Regions from separate parts of the Agrobacterium sp. 22-221-1 genome, predicted to be linked through region 4. Evidence: predicted binding sites of a transcription regulator. Region 4 holds the regulator's gene; each other region holds the start of a gene.
What was found. Region 4 encodes PhoB, which activates phosphate uptake and scavenging genes when phosphate is short. Its sites were predicted from a motif close to TGTCATNNANCTGTCAT; they were not measured.
Positions count from the first base shown of each region.

Region 1: the regulator PhoB is predicted to act here: its motif matches at 1,400-1,416, upstream of ACQZ5N_RS09340 (DUF3419 family protein).
Region 2: the regulator PhoB is predicted to act here: its motif matches at 1,874-1,890, upstream of ACQZ5N_RS11590 (DUF47 domain-containing protein).
Region 3: the regulator PhoB is predicted to act here: its motif matches at 1,830-1,846, upstream of ACQZ5N_RS00560 (DapH/DapD/GlmU-related protein).

Region 1 covers NZ_JBNWCL010000005.1:60,956-64,162, forward strand. The annotation lists gene ACQZ5N_RS09335 (class I SAM-dependent methyltransferase) at 1-109, opposite strand, end outside; gene ACQZ5N_RS09340 (DUF3419 family protein) at 106-1,356, opposite strand; gene ACQZ5N_RS09345 (transglycosylase SLT domain-containing protein) at 1,556-2,638, opposite strand; gene ACQZ5N_RS09350 (LysE family translocator) at 2,775-3,207, opposite strand, start outside.
Region 2 covers NZ_JBNWCL010000006.1:171,219-174,425, forward strand. The annotation lists gene ACQZ5N_RS11580 (efflux RND transporter permease subunit) at 1-1,040, shown strand, start outside; gene ACQZ5N_RS11585 (NUDIX hydrolase) at 1,279-1,821, opposite strand; gene ACQZ5N_RS11590 (DUF47 domain-containing protein) at 1,935-2,579, shown strand; gene ACQZ5N_RS11595 (inorganic phosphate transporter) at 2,579-3,207, shown strand, end outside.
Region 3 covers NZ_JBNWCL010000001.1:113,302-116,508, reverse strand. The annotation lists gene ACQZ5N_RS00575 (esterase-like activity of phytase family protein) at 1-618, shown strand, start outside; gene ACQZ5N_RS00570 (YunG family protein) at 859-1,206, shown strand; gene ACQZ5N_RS00565 (hypothetical protein) at 1,381-1,728, shown strand; gene ACQZ5N_RS00560 (DapH/DapD/GlmU-related protein) at 1,884-2,516, shown strand; gene ppx (exopolyphosphatase) at 2,564-3,207, opposite strand, start outside.
Region 4 covers NZ_JBNWCL010000026.1:37,625-40,831, reverse strand. The annotation lists gene ACQZ5N_RS24825 (GcrA family cell cycle regulator) at 168-701, shown strand; gene phoB (phosphate regulon transcriptional regulator PhoB) at 1,083-1,766, opposite strand; gene phoU (phosphate signaling complex protein PhoU) at 1,797-2,522, opposite strand; gene pstB (phosphate ABC transporter ATP-binding protein PstB) at 2,619-3,207, opposite strand, start outside.

The DNA of each region.
Region 1 (3,207 bases), on a different contig from region 4:
AATATTTGCGGGTGATATCGTAGATATGCCGCTGGTGGCGATACATGCGGTCCATCAGGCTCGCATGCGCGCTGTCTGCAAGGCCCACATTCTCGCCGATGGTTTTCATGCCATAGCCCTCTGGTAGATATGGAAACCGCCGTAGATGGCCGAGCGGTCCATGGCGTTGAGCTCATTGGAGCGCTCTTCGAGGTAGACCCACTGGTTGCGGATATCGGGCGAAAGGCGGCCTTCGATGACGCTCTTTTCGGCCGCGGTGCGGAAGATGACGCGCGCGCCGGATGCGGCGGTGCGGCTGATCTGCGACCACAATTCGTTGAGCTGCGTGTCCGTCATCCAGTCCTGCGCATCGAGGAGGATATAACGGTCGACGGCGCTTGCCGGCTTTCTGGAGAGAAGCTCGGTATAGGTGGCGTGGTGCACGGCGACGCGGGCGGTGTTGTTGCGGATCGTCTCGTAATATTCCGGCTTGAGATAGGCGGGCAACGCGCCCTCATGCGGCTCGGGATAACGGCGCGCAAAGGCCTGCCAGGCGAAATAATTGTCGCTGAGCGGGAAGTTGCAGGCGAGCTTTTCCAGCCGCTCCTTCAGCACGGATGCAACCGTGCCATTGGCGGAAAGGCTGGCCAGCTCGTCATATTGCCGAGGCGGAATGCCGAGGCCGAACAGCGAGCTTTTGCGCTTCGTCAGCCAGCGCACCACCGGCTTGTCGAACAGCGGCGCCACCTTGCTGTCGAAAAACTGGCGCTGTTCGTCCAGCGTGCGGGTCTTGGCCATTTCGGTGAGCTTCACGCCGTGCAGCCGGGCCATGAGATGGCCGGCGCCGATGAAGCGGCCGAGCAGGCCGGTGCGATAGATGTTCCTGTCGAAGACAGAGATGCGGCGGCGGCCGGAAAGGGTGCGCTTCGACCAGTAAGCCTTGGTCGTGGCGTCGAGATGCTCGGCGATGAAGAGGTCGTAACCGTGGCTGTTGCTGCGCGTATTGGCGCGGCCGAAGTGGCGCACCACGTCCTGATGGGCGGGCAGATGGCGGAAGGCGGCGAGCTTGAGCTTGTTCAGCGCGATGTGGTGCGGGTTGAGGTCCACGACATCGATGCTGGCCGGATTGCGGGAGAGATAGGCCAGCATGTTGCAGCCGCCCGAGCCGATGGTGACGATGCGATGACCTTCGCCAAGCTCCATCGCTTCCATGTCGATTTCCGGGTCTTCCCATATCTGCGGATAGACGAGGCCGGAAAAGAGGACGCCGAAGAAGCGCTCGGACAGACCGCTTTTGGAGAGTGCCTTGTGCTGGAGCAATGCGGACTTCAGTTTTGTGTTCTTGCTGAAGCCGGTCTTGGGTGCCGCACTCGTCATATGTTCACCTCTCAGTCGATTGAGAGGCGTCTACAGCCGTGACACTACAATTTGATGACAGGGGCTGTGGGCAAAGGCGGGGAATAGGGGTGTCGGTGGAAAACCAGCCCGCGCCGCCCAATCAGGATGACGAAATGAAAACACCCGGCGGCTTAAGAAAAACCACGCGGTTGCATTCGCATAACAGAGCCGGAGGCCATCACTTGCGCAGAACGTGCAGCATGCCCTTGCGCTTGGCGTCGTAATAATAACCGCGCGCGTAAAGCCTGACCGCGTTGTCGCGGTCGTTGCCCGCCACAACCCATGCGCCGCGCAGATATTTGACGGCGTATTTGAGGTTGGTTTCGGCATCGAACAGGCCGGAGGCGGGGCCATCGAAGCCCATGGAGCGGGCCGTGGCGTGCCTGATCTGCATCAGGCCGAAATTGCCGCTGCTATAGGCGCCGGGATTATACATGCTTTCGCGCCGCACCACGCGGTGAACCAGATCTTCCGGCACATCATACATGGTGGCGTATTTGGTAATAAGGCCGCTCAGCTTTTCGCGTCCGGCCGGGGCCGAATTGAGCGGCGTCGTCATCGATTCGTTCTGACGAATGGCGGCCAGCGCGGCGTTGGTCGGGCCGGCGGCATAGGCCAGAACCGTGCTGTCCGGCTTCGGCAGCGGAATGACTTTGCGTTCGGCCGTCAGCTCGGTGCCGATGGAGGGCGAGCCGGGCGGCGGCGGTGCGGGCGGGAAGCTGCCCTTGACGGCAACAACCTGCGGCAGATCGGCGGCGGCATTGTGGGCAGCCGGCTTGGCCGCCACGTCAGCCGTTTCGATGGCTGCGGCCGCCGGAGTGGCGCTTGTCGGTGCGAGCGCCGTGGCCGTCGTCGGCGCAGATGTCGTCACACTCGCTTGGGCGACTTCGTTCTGCTGCGGCTGCATCTGGGCGGCGATGGCTGCGGCTGCAGCAATTTCAGAAGCCGGCGGCAGCGCCACGCGTCCGCCCTTGACGGCGACGGCGGCGGGAAGTGCTGCAGGCTGGGAAGAGGTTGCGGTTTCGGCGGTCTGCACCGTTGCTGCTGCCGGCGTCGCGCCCGCTGCTGCTTCGGCCGTTGCCGGCTGCGCCGATGTCTGCGCAGGAGTGGTCGCGGGATTGACTGTTGCGATATTCGGGCCGTTCGGCCCTTCCTTGGCGGTATATTCGACGCTGGTGCATGCGCTCAATGCCAGTGCCAGACCCACGGTGGAAGACAGAAGAAGTGCACTTCTTCCGCGGAATTTTCCCGAATTTCGCATGTTGCCGCCTTCGTTATGCCTGTCTTTCGATACCCCCGCGTCGAGCGAAGCAGGCAGTGTCCCGTCGAGCCTTCATTAACCTATTGTAAGGATAGCGGCAAGCCGGGACGTTTCTCCCCGGCTTTCGGGCGGTTTTTCAGGCGGCGATGCGCCTGTATCCGGCGCTGACGGCGCGGCCGGAAATGAAGTGGGTGCGGTATTTCGGCCGGATTTTTTTATCGCCCGACATGCGGCGCACCATCGCCAGAGTTGGGCCGGCAAACAGCGCCTGCGCGGTCAGAATCACCAGCGCCAGAAGCAGGATGGCGGCCTGCGCCATGGCAAGCGTTTCAATTGCATTGCCGGAGGTGGACACGAATTGCGGCAGCAACGCCAGAAAGAAAGCGAAGTAGCGCGGGCGCAGGGCGGCAATGGCGTAACAATCGCGGAAAATACCGCTCCAGGATTTGCCCGGCAGGTTGTCATTATCGGCATTGGCGGCCTGGGCGGCAGGCGTGGCGAAGGTCCACAGGAGGAACAGCATCAGCCAGCCGATGCCGGCCCATTGCACGATTTCCACGAAGGATTGC
Region 2 (3,207 bases), on a different contig from region 4:
CCTCCATTCTTTCGGTCCGCCTGAAGCCTGCGGCGGCGAGCGATCTCGGCATTGCCCGCTCCGATCTTGCCGCAGCGCTTTCCCCCCTCATCGGCGGCGAGGATGTGTCGAAATGGACGGATGCGGACGGCAACAGCTACGATATCGTCATCCGCCTGCCCGTCGAGCGGCGGTCTGACGCGGCAGGTCTCGGTGAATTGATGATCGCAACCGGCCGCACAGCCGCGAACGGCGCGCCGCTGATGGTGCGTCTCGATCAGGTTGCCGATATCGGCATCATGCCGGCTCCCGCCGAAATCCGCCGTATCGACAATCGCCGCGAGATACTGGTTTCGGCCAATATCGCCGGCCGCACGCTTGGCGAGGTGACGGAGACGTTGCAGGGCCTGACCGCCAGTCTTGACCTGCCGAACGGTTATCGCATCCGCTTCGGCGGTGACGCCGAAACCATGCAGGAGACCATCGGCCACATGGTCACGGCGCTTACCATGGCCGTCATCTTCATCTACATCGTGCTCGCCTCGCAATTCGGCAGTTTCATGCAACCGCTCGCCATCATGGCGTCCCTGCCGCTTTCGCTTGTCGGCGTCCTCATCGGGCTGATGGTGGCCGGCAGCACGATCAACATGTTCTCGCTGATCGGCTTCATCATGCTGATGGGCCTCGTGACCAAAAACGGCATCCTGCTGGTCGATTTCGCCAATCGCGAGCGGCGGCGTGGGCTTTCGCTGAACGAGGCGCTGGAAAATGCCGGCGTCATCCGCTTCCGCCCGATCATCATGACGACGCTTGCGATGATCTTCGGCATGATCCCGCTCGGTCTCGCCGTCGGCGGCGGTGGCGCGCAGCGTGCGCCGATGGCCCATGCGGTGGTTGGCGGTCTCATCAGTTCCACGCTGCTGACCCTGATCGTGGTGCCGACCATCCTGTCCTATGTGGACAGCATCGTCAGGCGTTTTGCCCGCCTGTTACCGAAAGCGCCCGATGAAACGGGGCATTCGAACCATCAGGCGGAACCTTCCCAAAAGCAGCCGGCCTGAAAAGGCCGGTTTTGCATCTATGGGGCTGCCGTCACCTCAGCAGGAGAATGGCGGCTGGCCCCGCCAGAAGCACGGCAAGGACGATGATGGGATGGAGATAACGCAATAAAAAGCGGAGAGCGGAACGACATGGTTTCATGCAACGGCACCTGACGACAATCATCAGGCAAGGTTGGAGATCGCCCATTGCGGCGGCATTACAGTCTTGGCCACAGGAGCCGATGCCGGACGCGTGCGGTTACGGTCTCTCGCTGCCCTGACGCTTCTTTTTGCCCTTCGGGCGAAAATCGACAAGAAGCGACTTCAGTTCGATATCGCGAACGCGCCTTGCCGCCTCATCCGGGCGCACCCATTCCAGCAGGCGTTCACCGCGTTCCTTGAAACTGGTTTCCGCCTCCGTCACCTCTATCTGGAACACATCGACCATGCAGGGAACGACATCGCCATTGTCGAGCATCTTGAGATAGGTATAGCGGCCAACCGCATTCTTTTTCACCCGGCCGCGCACGCCCGCCTCCTCCCACGCCTCGATTGCCGCCGCCTCGTGCGGCCTCTTGCGTTTCATCGGCCAGCCGCGCGGAATGATCCAGCGTCCGCTGGTACGGGACGTGACAAGGAGGATTTCGACATCCTCGCCATTGCCGGCATAACGGAAGCAGAGCGCGGCATATTGCTGCCGGAAAGCGCCGGTGAAGAGCTTTTCCGGAACCGCAGCAAGCTGCTGGAGCAATGTCAGTGCACGAGCCGGGCGGGTTTTCCGGCTTTTCTTGGTGGGTTTCATATCCGTTGATAGTGCTGATTTTCCGGGTTGCATCAATGCCCCGCGTGCATTTATGACAGTTTTATGACAATCACCCCCCACAACTAGTAAAGCGCCATTGAGGGCCAATTCGCATGATGAGTATTTTTCGCAAGCTGATGCCGCGCGAGGACCGTTTCTTCGACATGTTCAGCAAACATTCCGAAACCGTCATCAAAGCGGCCCAGGCCCTTGACCAACTTTTGAGCGGCATCGACGTCGAGAAGAACTGCGACCTCATCGTCGCCCTTGAACATCAGGCGGACGACATCACCCGCGAGGTGCTGCTCGCCGTCAGGCGCAGCTTCATCACCCCCTTCGACCGCGGCGACATCAAGGATCTCATCCAGTCGATGGATGACGCCATCGACATGATGCACAAGACCGTCAAGACCATCCGTCTTTTCGAGCAAACGGAATTCGATCCGCTGATGAAGGAAATGGGTCATGAGATCGTGCGCGCAGCCGGCCTCATCGCGGAAGCCATTCCGCTTCTCAACAAGGTCGGCACGAATGCGCATCGCCTGTCATCCATCGCCGAAGAGGTGACCCGCGTCGAAGGCCGCTCCGACGAACTTCACGATTTGGGTCTCAAGGACCTCTTTCGCCGCCACGGCGCAAGCGGCAATGCCATGGCCTATATGATCGGCAGCGAGATCTACGGCGAACTCGAAAAGGTCGTCGACCGCTTCGAGGATGTGGCCAACGAGATCAGCGGCATCGTTATCGAGAACGTCTGATGGATGTCGCACTTGCCCTGCCGCTGCTAATCGGCCTTATCGCCATCGCGCTGTTCTTCGATTTTCTGAACGGTCTGCACGATGCCGCCAATTCCATCGCCACCATCGTCTCCACCCGTGTGCTGCGCCCGCAATATGCGGTCGCCTGGGCGGCCTTCTTCAACTTCATCGCCTTCCTGTTCTTCGGCCTGCATGTGGCAGAAACGCTCGGCACCGGCATCATCGATCCGGCCATCGTGTCGCCGCAGGTGATCTTCGCGGCGCTGATCGGCGCCATCGTCTGGAACATCGTCACCTGGATTTTCGGCATTCCCTCCAGCTCGTCGCACGCGCTGATCGGCGGGCTCGTGGGTGCGGGATTTGCGAAGGTGGGCTTCAATTCCATCGTCTGGTCGGGCCTGCTGAAAACCGTGGGCGCCATCTTCATGTCGCCGGCCATCGGCTTCTTCCTCGCCCTGCTTCTGGTGCTCACCGTCTCCTGGCTGTTCGTGCGGCAGACGCCCTTTGCCGTGGACCGCACCTTCCGCGTGATGCAGTTCATCTCCGCCTCGCTTTATTCGCTGGGACATGGCGGCAACGACGCGCAGAAAACCATGGGCATCATTGCCGTGCTGCTCTTCAGCCAGGG
Region 3 (3,207 bases), on a different contig from region 4:
ATGGCGCTCTCCAAGGACGGCTCGAAGCTCTACGGCCTGCTGGAAGGTCCGCTCTATATGGCCGACGGCCAGGTGGAAAAAACCGAAGACGGCGCGACCGCGCTGCGCATCATCGAACTCGACACCGCCAAGAAGGCGTGGACCGGCCGCAGCTGGCTTTATCCGCTGGCGGAAGGCGGCGAGGCAATCGGCGACTTCAACATGCTTGATGACACCACCGCCCTCGTCATCGAGCGCGACAACGGCGCCGGCACGGCCGACAAGGCCTGCGCCGACCCCAAGGCTCCGGCTGCGGATTGCTTCGCCCGTGCTGCGAAGCTGAAGCGCATCTACAAGATCGAATTCAACGACGCCAATGTCGGCAAGGCCGCCCGCAAGATCGGCTATATCGACCTGATGAAGATTTCCGATCCGGATAACAAGAAGCGTCAGGGCGGCGGCAACGGCTATTACGACATGCCTTTCGTCACCATCGAGAATGTCGACCGCGTCGATGCCACCCATATCGTCGTCGGCAACGACAACAACCTGCCCTTCTCGGCCGGCCGTGCGCTGGACAAGGCTGACGACAACGAATTCGTTCTGCTGGACGTCAAGGACCTGCTCGAGGCGAAGTAAGACCACGGCTGCTGTCACTTGCTTTGACGGCCGCGAATGATCCGGACGGAGCGCCCGGCAGACACAAATGTCTGCATGGCGCTCCGTTCCGGTTTTCCAGAGCTAGAGCAATTCCGGTGAGCACCGGTTCACCTCCATTGCTCTAACTCTTTGTTTTTACGCATTTCCGGACGCAAAACCGAGCGCACTTTCGCTGGAAATACTTTAACCGAAACATGCTTGCGGAAAAGAAGACGTTTCATGCAGGACCATGCAGAAAGACTTTATTACGCCCTGAAGAAAAGCTGGTCGGGCGAGACGAGCGGCCTCTGGTCGCGCGAAAACCCCGCCAAGGGCCAAGGCAGCGTCACCGCGCTGGTGGTGCAGGATATTTTCGGCGGTGAGCTCGCCAAAACCGCTGTCAGCGGCGCCGACCATTTTTACAATATCGTCGAAGGCACCCGCTGGGATTTCACCTTCAGCCAGTTCGATATTCCGGTCGGCTATCAGGACAGGCTTGCCAGCCGCACGGAGGCCATGGCGACGATAACGCCGCTGCAATATGCCTATCTCAGCGCCTGCATCCGCAAGGCGCTCGGGCACGGCTGAGCCATTTGCAAAGCAGTGCCAGCCCATTGCCGTTTGGATCCGCGCATCGCGGCACGGTGGCCAGCCAGGGTGTTGCGTTTCAGGACCACGATGTCAATCTTTCCCGCAAAGCGGACACAATCCTTGCGATAATATCGCCCGGTGGAATGGTTGCACCGACAGGAGAGATATTCGATGAGTGAGAGTTGCCCGGTCCTGACACCGGCGGAACGGCAGGTACAGGCCATATTGGAGCGCACGGAAGCAGCGATGATGGCCACCATTCACGCAGCGCTCGAACGTGCCAGCAAAGAGGTCACTGAGGCATTCCGGGCCGTCGATTCAGACATGCAGCCACCGCCCCACGACTATTTTGCCGCTGTCGCCCATCAGCAGCTCTTCCTGATGTTATGCGGGGCCGACCCGAAAACCTTCGAGGGCGGAGACCCCGAAATCGCCGGCCACATCATTCGGAACGCGCAAAACATATCCGACCACTACTGGAAGAAAACGCCTGCCGCGGCGGATGTCCCCCGCAAGTGATACATTCCGAGTGAAGACAGGATTTTGCGTCGCGCGGTATCGCGCGTGATCTGCGTTCTAGAAAGGAGGCCCGGCCCGACCTGACTCCTATGGCCATTCCACGTCACAGCACCTTCATCATCGCCGGTTAAGCAGGCGCAAATCCGGAGGCTGGAATGGATTCGACCGCACAGATCAAGCGCCCGAAAATCGCAGAGACCGTCATCCATGCGACGGCGAGCATAAGAGATTCCAATATCGGCGAATGCTGCGAAATTCTGGCTGACACCTCCCTGCACAATGCCGAACTCGGTAATTACTCTTATCTTGGACCCCGTTGCATGGTGGGCGATGCAACGATTGGAAAATTCTGCGCCATCGCCGCAGAGGTCAGGATAGGCGCTCCGAACCATCCGATGGACCGGCCATCCATGCACCGTTTCAGCTATTGCCCTGAATATTATTCTGCGGATGCCGTGCGCGATGACGCCTTTTTCGACCGGCGCAGGGAGGACCGCGCCGTCATCGGTCACGATGTCTGGATCGGTCACGGGGTTATCGTCTTGCCGGGTGTCACGGTTGGAGACGGGGCAGTGCTCGCCGCCGGCGCGGTCGTCACCAAAGATGTGCCGCCCTATACCATCGTCGGCGGCGTTCCCGCAAAGATCATTCGCGAACGATTTTCGCGGACCCTCGCGGAAAAGCTTGCATCAATCGCATGGTGGGACTGGCCATTCGAAACGATCATGGCGCGGCTTTCCGACTTTCAGTCGAGCGACATAGAAGCCTTTTGCGAGCGCTGGTCCTAGCGGACGCAAGAACCGTTCCTGCCACAAAACGGAAACATCGCCGTTCGTTATTCGAACACGAACGCCAGCCGCTTGCCCGTCAGCTTCGCCAGTTGCTGCAAACGCCCGTCCAGCCGCTCGCCGGCGAAATCGCAATAATCATGCGGCACGACAAATTCCAGATCGAGATCGGGATTGCCGGATTTACGGAATTTGAGGTGGTCGACGACACCCGGCATCGAGGCCGAGAAGAGATAGACGACGCGCAGCAGGCCGCCGAGCAATTTACCGAGCTCCTGCAACCGGTCGCCCGCCATGGCGGCGAGCGGCTGCGTGGTGCCGTTGTCGTTCAGACCTTCGAAGCGATAATAATTGGCGAGCGCAATATAGGCGCGGCCGGGATGGGTGATCGCCACGAAAGAAGAGTGGGCGATGATGTTGAGCGCCTGCAATCCGCGATAGTCGGGATGGGCGCGCCAGCTGATATCGGCGAGAAGGCAGGCCGCCTGCCGGTAACGGCTCTCCTCTTCGGTCTCGTCAACGCCGAAGACCGGGAAGGTGCGGCCGCTCCAGTCCGCCAGTTCGCGCGCATGTTCCGGCGAGCGGGCGCGCAGAATGGCAAGTTCATCGGCGGCAACCAGCAGCGGATCGGAATCCCGCTCTTCTTCCGTCAACAGCGAATAGAGATAACCTTCGCGCACGCCCTGCGCCG
Region 4 (3,207 bases):
CACGACTCTTGCCACGGAGTCTGCGTGGCACTAGGTTAATCGCTAATTACTAGACTGCATTGCGGCGGAACTAGTCACCAAAAATCAGGCAGAAACCACGCTCGCGGCACGCCCGCGAGGCGGAGAAGGATTCTGCCGACATTATACGCGACAAGCGGAGAAGCGGCATGAACTGGACAGACGAACGGGTCGAAAAACTCAAGAAATTGTGGTCCGAGGGGCTTAGCGCCAGCCAGATAGCAGCACAGCTGGGCGGTGTGAGCCGCAATGCCGTCATCGGCAAGGTCCATCGCCTCAACCTGCCGGGACGCGTGAAGGCCGGCGGCCCGGTTACGTCGGCGCGTTCCGCGCCCAAGCGCACCGCCGCCCCTGCCCCGCGCGCGACGAATTTCGCGACCCGCGTCAGCGCAGCACCTGCACGCGCCTTGAACCGTTCGAGCGCGGCGACGGCGCTGCACGAGGAGATCGATATCGAGACTGCCGAAGTTCTCGATTACGTTCCCTCCAAAAATGTCGTTACACCGATTTCCCGCCGCCTGACGCTGACGGAACTGACGGAGCGCACCTGCAAGTGGCCGGTCGGCGATCCGCTGAAGGATGATTTCCATTTCTGCGGTTGTGAAGCACTGGAATCTTCGCCCTATTGCAAGTTCCATGCAAAGCTTGCCTACCAGCCGGTAAGCGAGCGTCGCAAGGCTTGAGTGTTGCGGCACGCATTCGACACTCAAAAACTACGGGCCTTCGGGCCCGTTTTTTTATGGCAAAACGCAAGGTGGTTCCGGAATAGAGCGCACGCTGTCTAAGAGGCGCTCCCAATCCCTGTTCTCGCGCATTCTCCGGATGTAAAACCGCGATGCGCCCTTGCGGCAAATGTTCTGAATTTGTCGGCGACGTGCCGCGCCCTTCCTCCTGTCAGGTTTCACCGCGCAATCCGGCTTTCAGCAGACCGTCTGTCACCTTCAAAAGAACAAGGATACGCGTTTGCGGAAGGTTCAAAATCGAAAGGCCCGACACCGTTCCGGTCTCGGGCCTTCTGATTTTTGGGGAATTTATCCCAGGTGAAACCATCGGTTTCGGTTTTCTCAGGCTTCCATTGAATATCCGGCGCCGCGCACGGTGCGGATGACATCCTGCATATGCGAAAAATTGAGCGCCTTGCGCAGGCGTCCGACATGCACGTCGACGGTGCGCTCATCCACATAGATATCGTGACCCCAGACGCCATCCAGCAATTGTGAGCGGGAAAACACCCGGCCGGGAGAGGTCATCAGGAATTCCAGCAGGCGGAATTCCGTCGGGCCGAGGCGCACTTCGCGGCTCTTGCGGTGAACGCGATGGGTCTCGCGATCCAGTTCGATATCCCCGCATTTCAGCACCGAAGACAGAACCTCGGGGCGGGCCCGGCGCAGCATCGCCTTGACGCGGGCCATGAGTTCCGGCGTCGAGAACGGCTTGACGACATAATCGTCGGCGCCGGTGGCAAGACCGCGAACCCTTTCGCTTTCCTCGCCGCGCGCCGTCAGCATGATGATGGGCAGGCGCTCGGTTTCCGGCCGCATCCTGAGCCGACGGCACAGTTCGATACCGGAAACGCCGGGAAGCATCCAATCCAGGATAAGAAGGTCCGGAATACGCTCCTGCAGCCTGATTTCTGCCTCGTCTCCACGGGGTATCGTGTCGACGTCATATCCCTCAGCCTCGAGATTGTAACGAAGCAGGACGCTCAGCGCTTCCTCGTCTTCCACAACTGCAATCTTGGGCACCATATACTAACTCCGCAAGCCGCTGCCTGTCTGTTACTCGGTCACCGAACCGAGGGTGTTGGAACTGTCGTCCTTCGGACGCTCGCCTTCCGGCTGGCTGCCGGTGGTCATGTAATAGATCGTCTCGGCGATATTGGTGGCGTGGTCGCCGATACGCTCGATGTTCTTGGCGCAGAACAGAAGATGCGTGCAGGTGGTGATATTGCGCGGATCTTCCATCATGTAGGTCAAAAGCTCACGGAAGAGCGACGTGTACATGGCGTCGATTTCCTCGTCGCGCTCGCGAATGGCATTGGCCTTCTCGGCGGAACGCGTGGAATAGACGTCCAGCACTTCCTTGAGCTGTACCAGCGCCAGTTCCGACAGGTGCTCGATGCCGCGGGCGAGCTTGCGCGGCACGCCGGTGCCGGCAACCGCGATGACGCGCTTGGCGGTGTTCTTGCCAAGGTCGCCGACGCGCTCAAGGTCAGCGGCGATACGCAGGGTGCCGATGATCTCGCGAAGGTCGGCCGCCATCGGCTGGCGTTTGGCGATGGTTACGATGGCCTTGTCGCCGATCTCGCGCTCGGCGTGGTCGAGGATCGCATCGTCGGAAATGACCTTCTGGGCAAGCGCGGCATCGGAATTGACGAGCGCACGCACGGCGTCGGCGCACATCTGCTCCGCAAGACCGCCCATTTCGGCGATGCGGCGAGTCAGAAACTTCAATTCATCGTCATAAACGGAAACGATGTGCGAATGGGTCGTTGTCTGTGTCATGGTCTAGTCCTCCGGCTTGGCCTGCATGCGCGTACCCGGAAGCGGGCACGGCAGAAGCACCAGTCTTGTTCGGTTTCGATAAAGCGTCGGCCGGGATCAGCCGAAGCGGCCCATGATGTAATCCTGCGTGCGCTGGTCGTCCGGATTGGTGAACATCTTGTCGGTTTCGTTTTCCTCGACAAGATGACCAAGATGGAACATGGCCGTGCGCTGGGAAACACGCGCCGCCTGCTGCATGGAGTGCGTGACGATGACGATGGTGTAATTGGTGCGCAGCTCGTGGATCAATTCTTCGACCTTTGCGGTCGCAATCGGGTCGAGAGCCGAGCAGGGCTCGTCCATCAGGATCACTTCCGGGCTGACGGCAACCGCGCGTGCGATGCACAGACGCTGCTGCTGACCGCCGGAAAGACCGGTGCCGGATTCGTGCAGACGATCCTTAACCTCGTTCCAGAGACCCGCCTTCTGCAGGCTCTGCTCGACGATCTGGTCCATATCCGCCTTGTTGCGGCCGAGACCGTGGATGCGCGGACCGTAGGAAATGTTTTCGTAGATCGACTTCGGGAAGGGGTTCGGCTTCTGGAACACCATGCCGACGCGGGCGCGCAATTCCACGACGTCAATCGCCTGATCGTAAATATCGTCGGTGTCGAGCGTGATCTTGCCGGTGACCCGGCAACCGTCG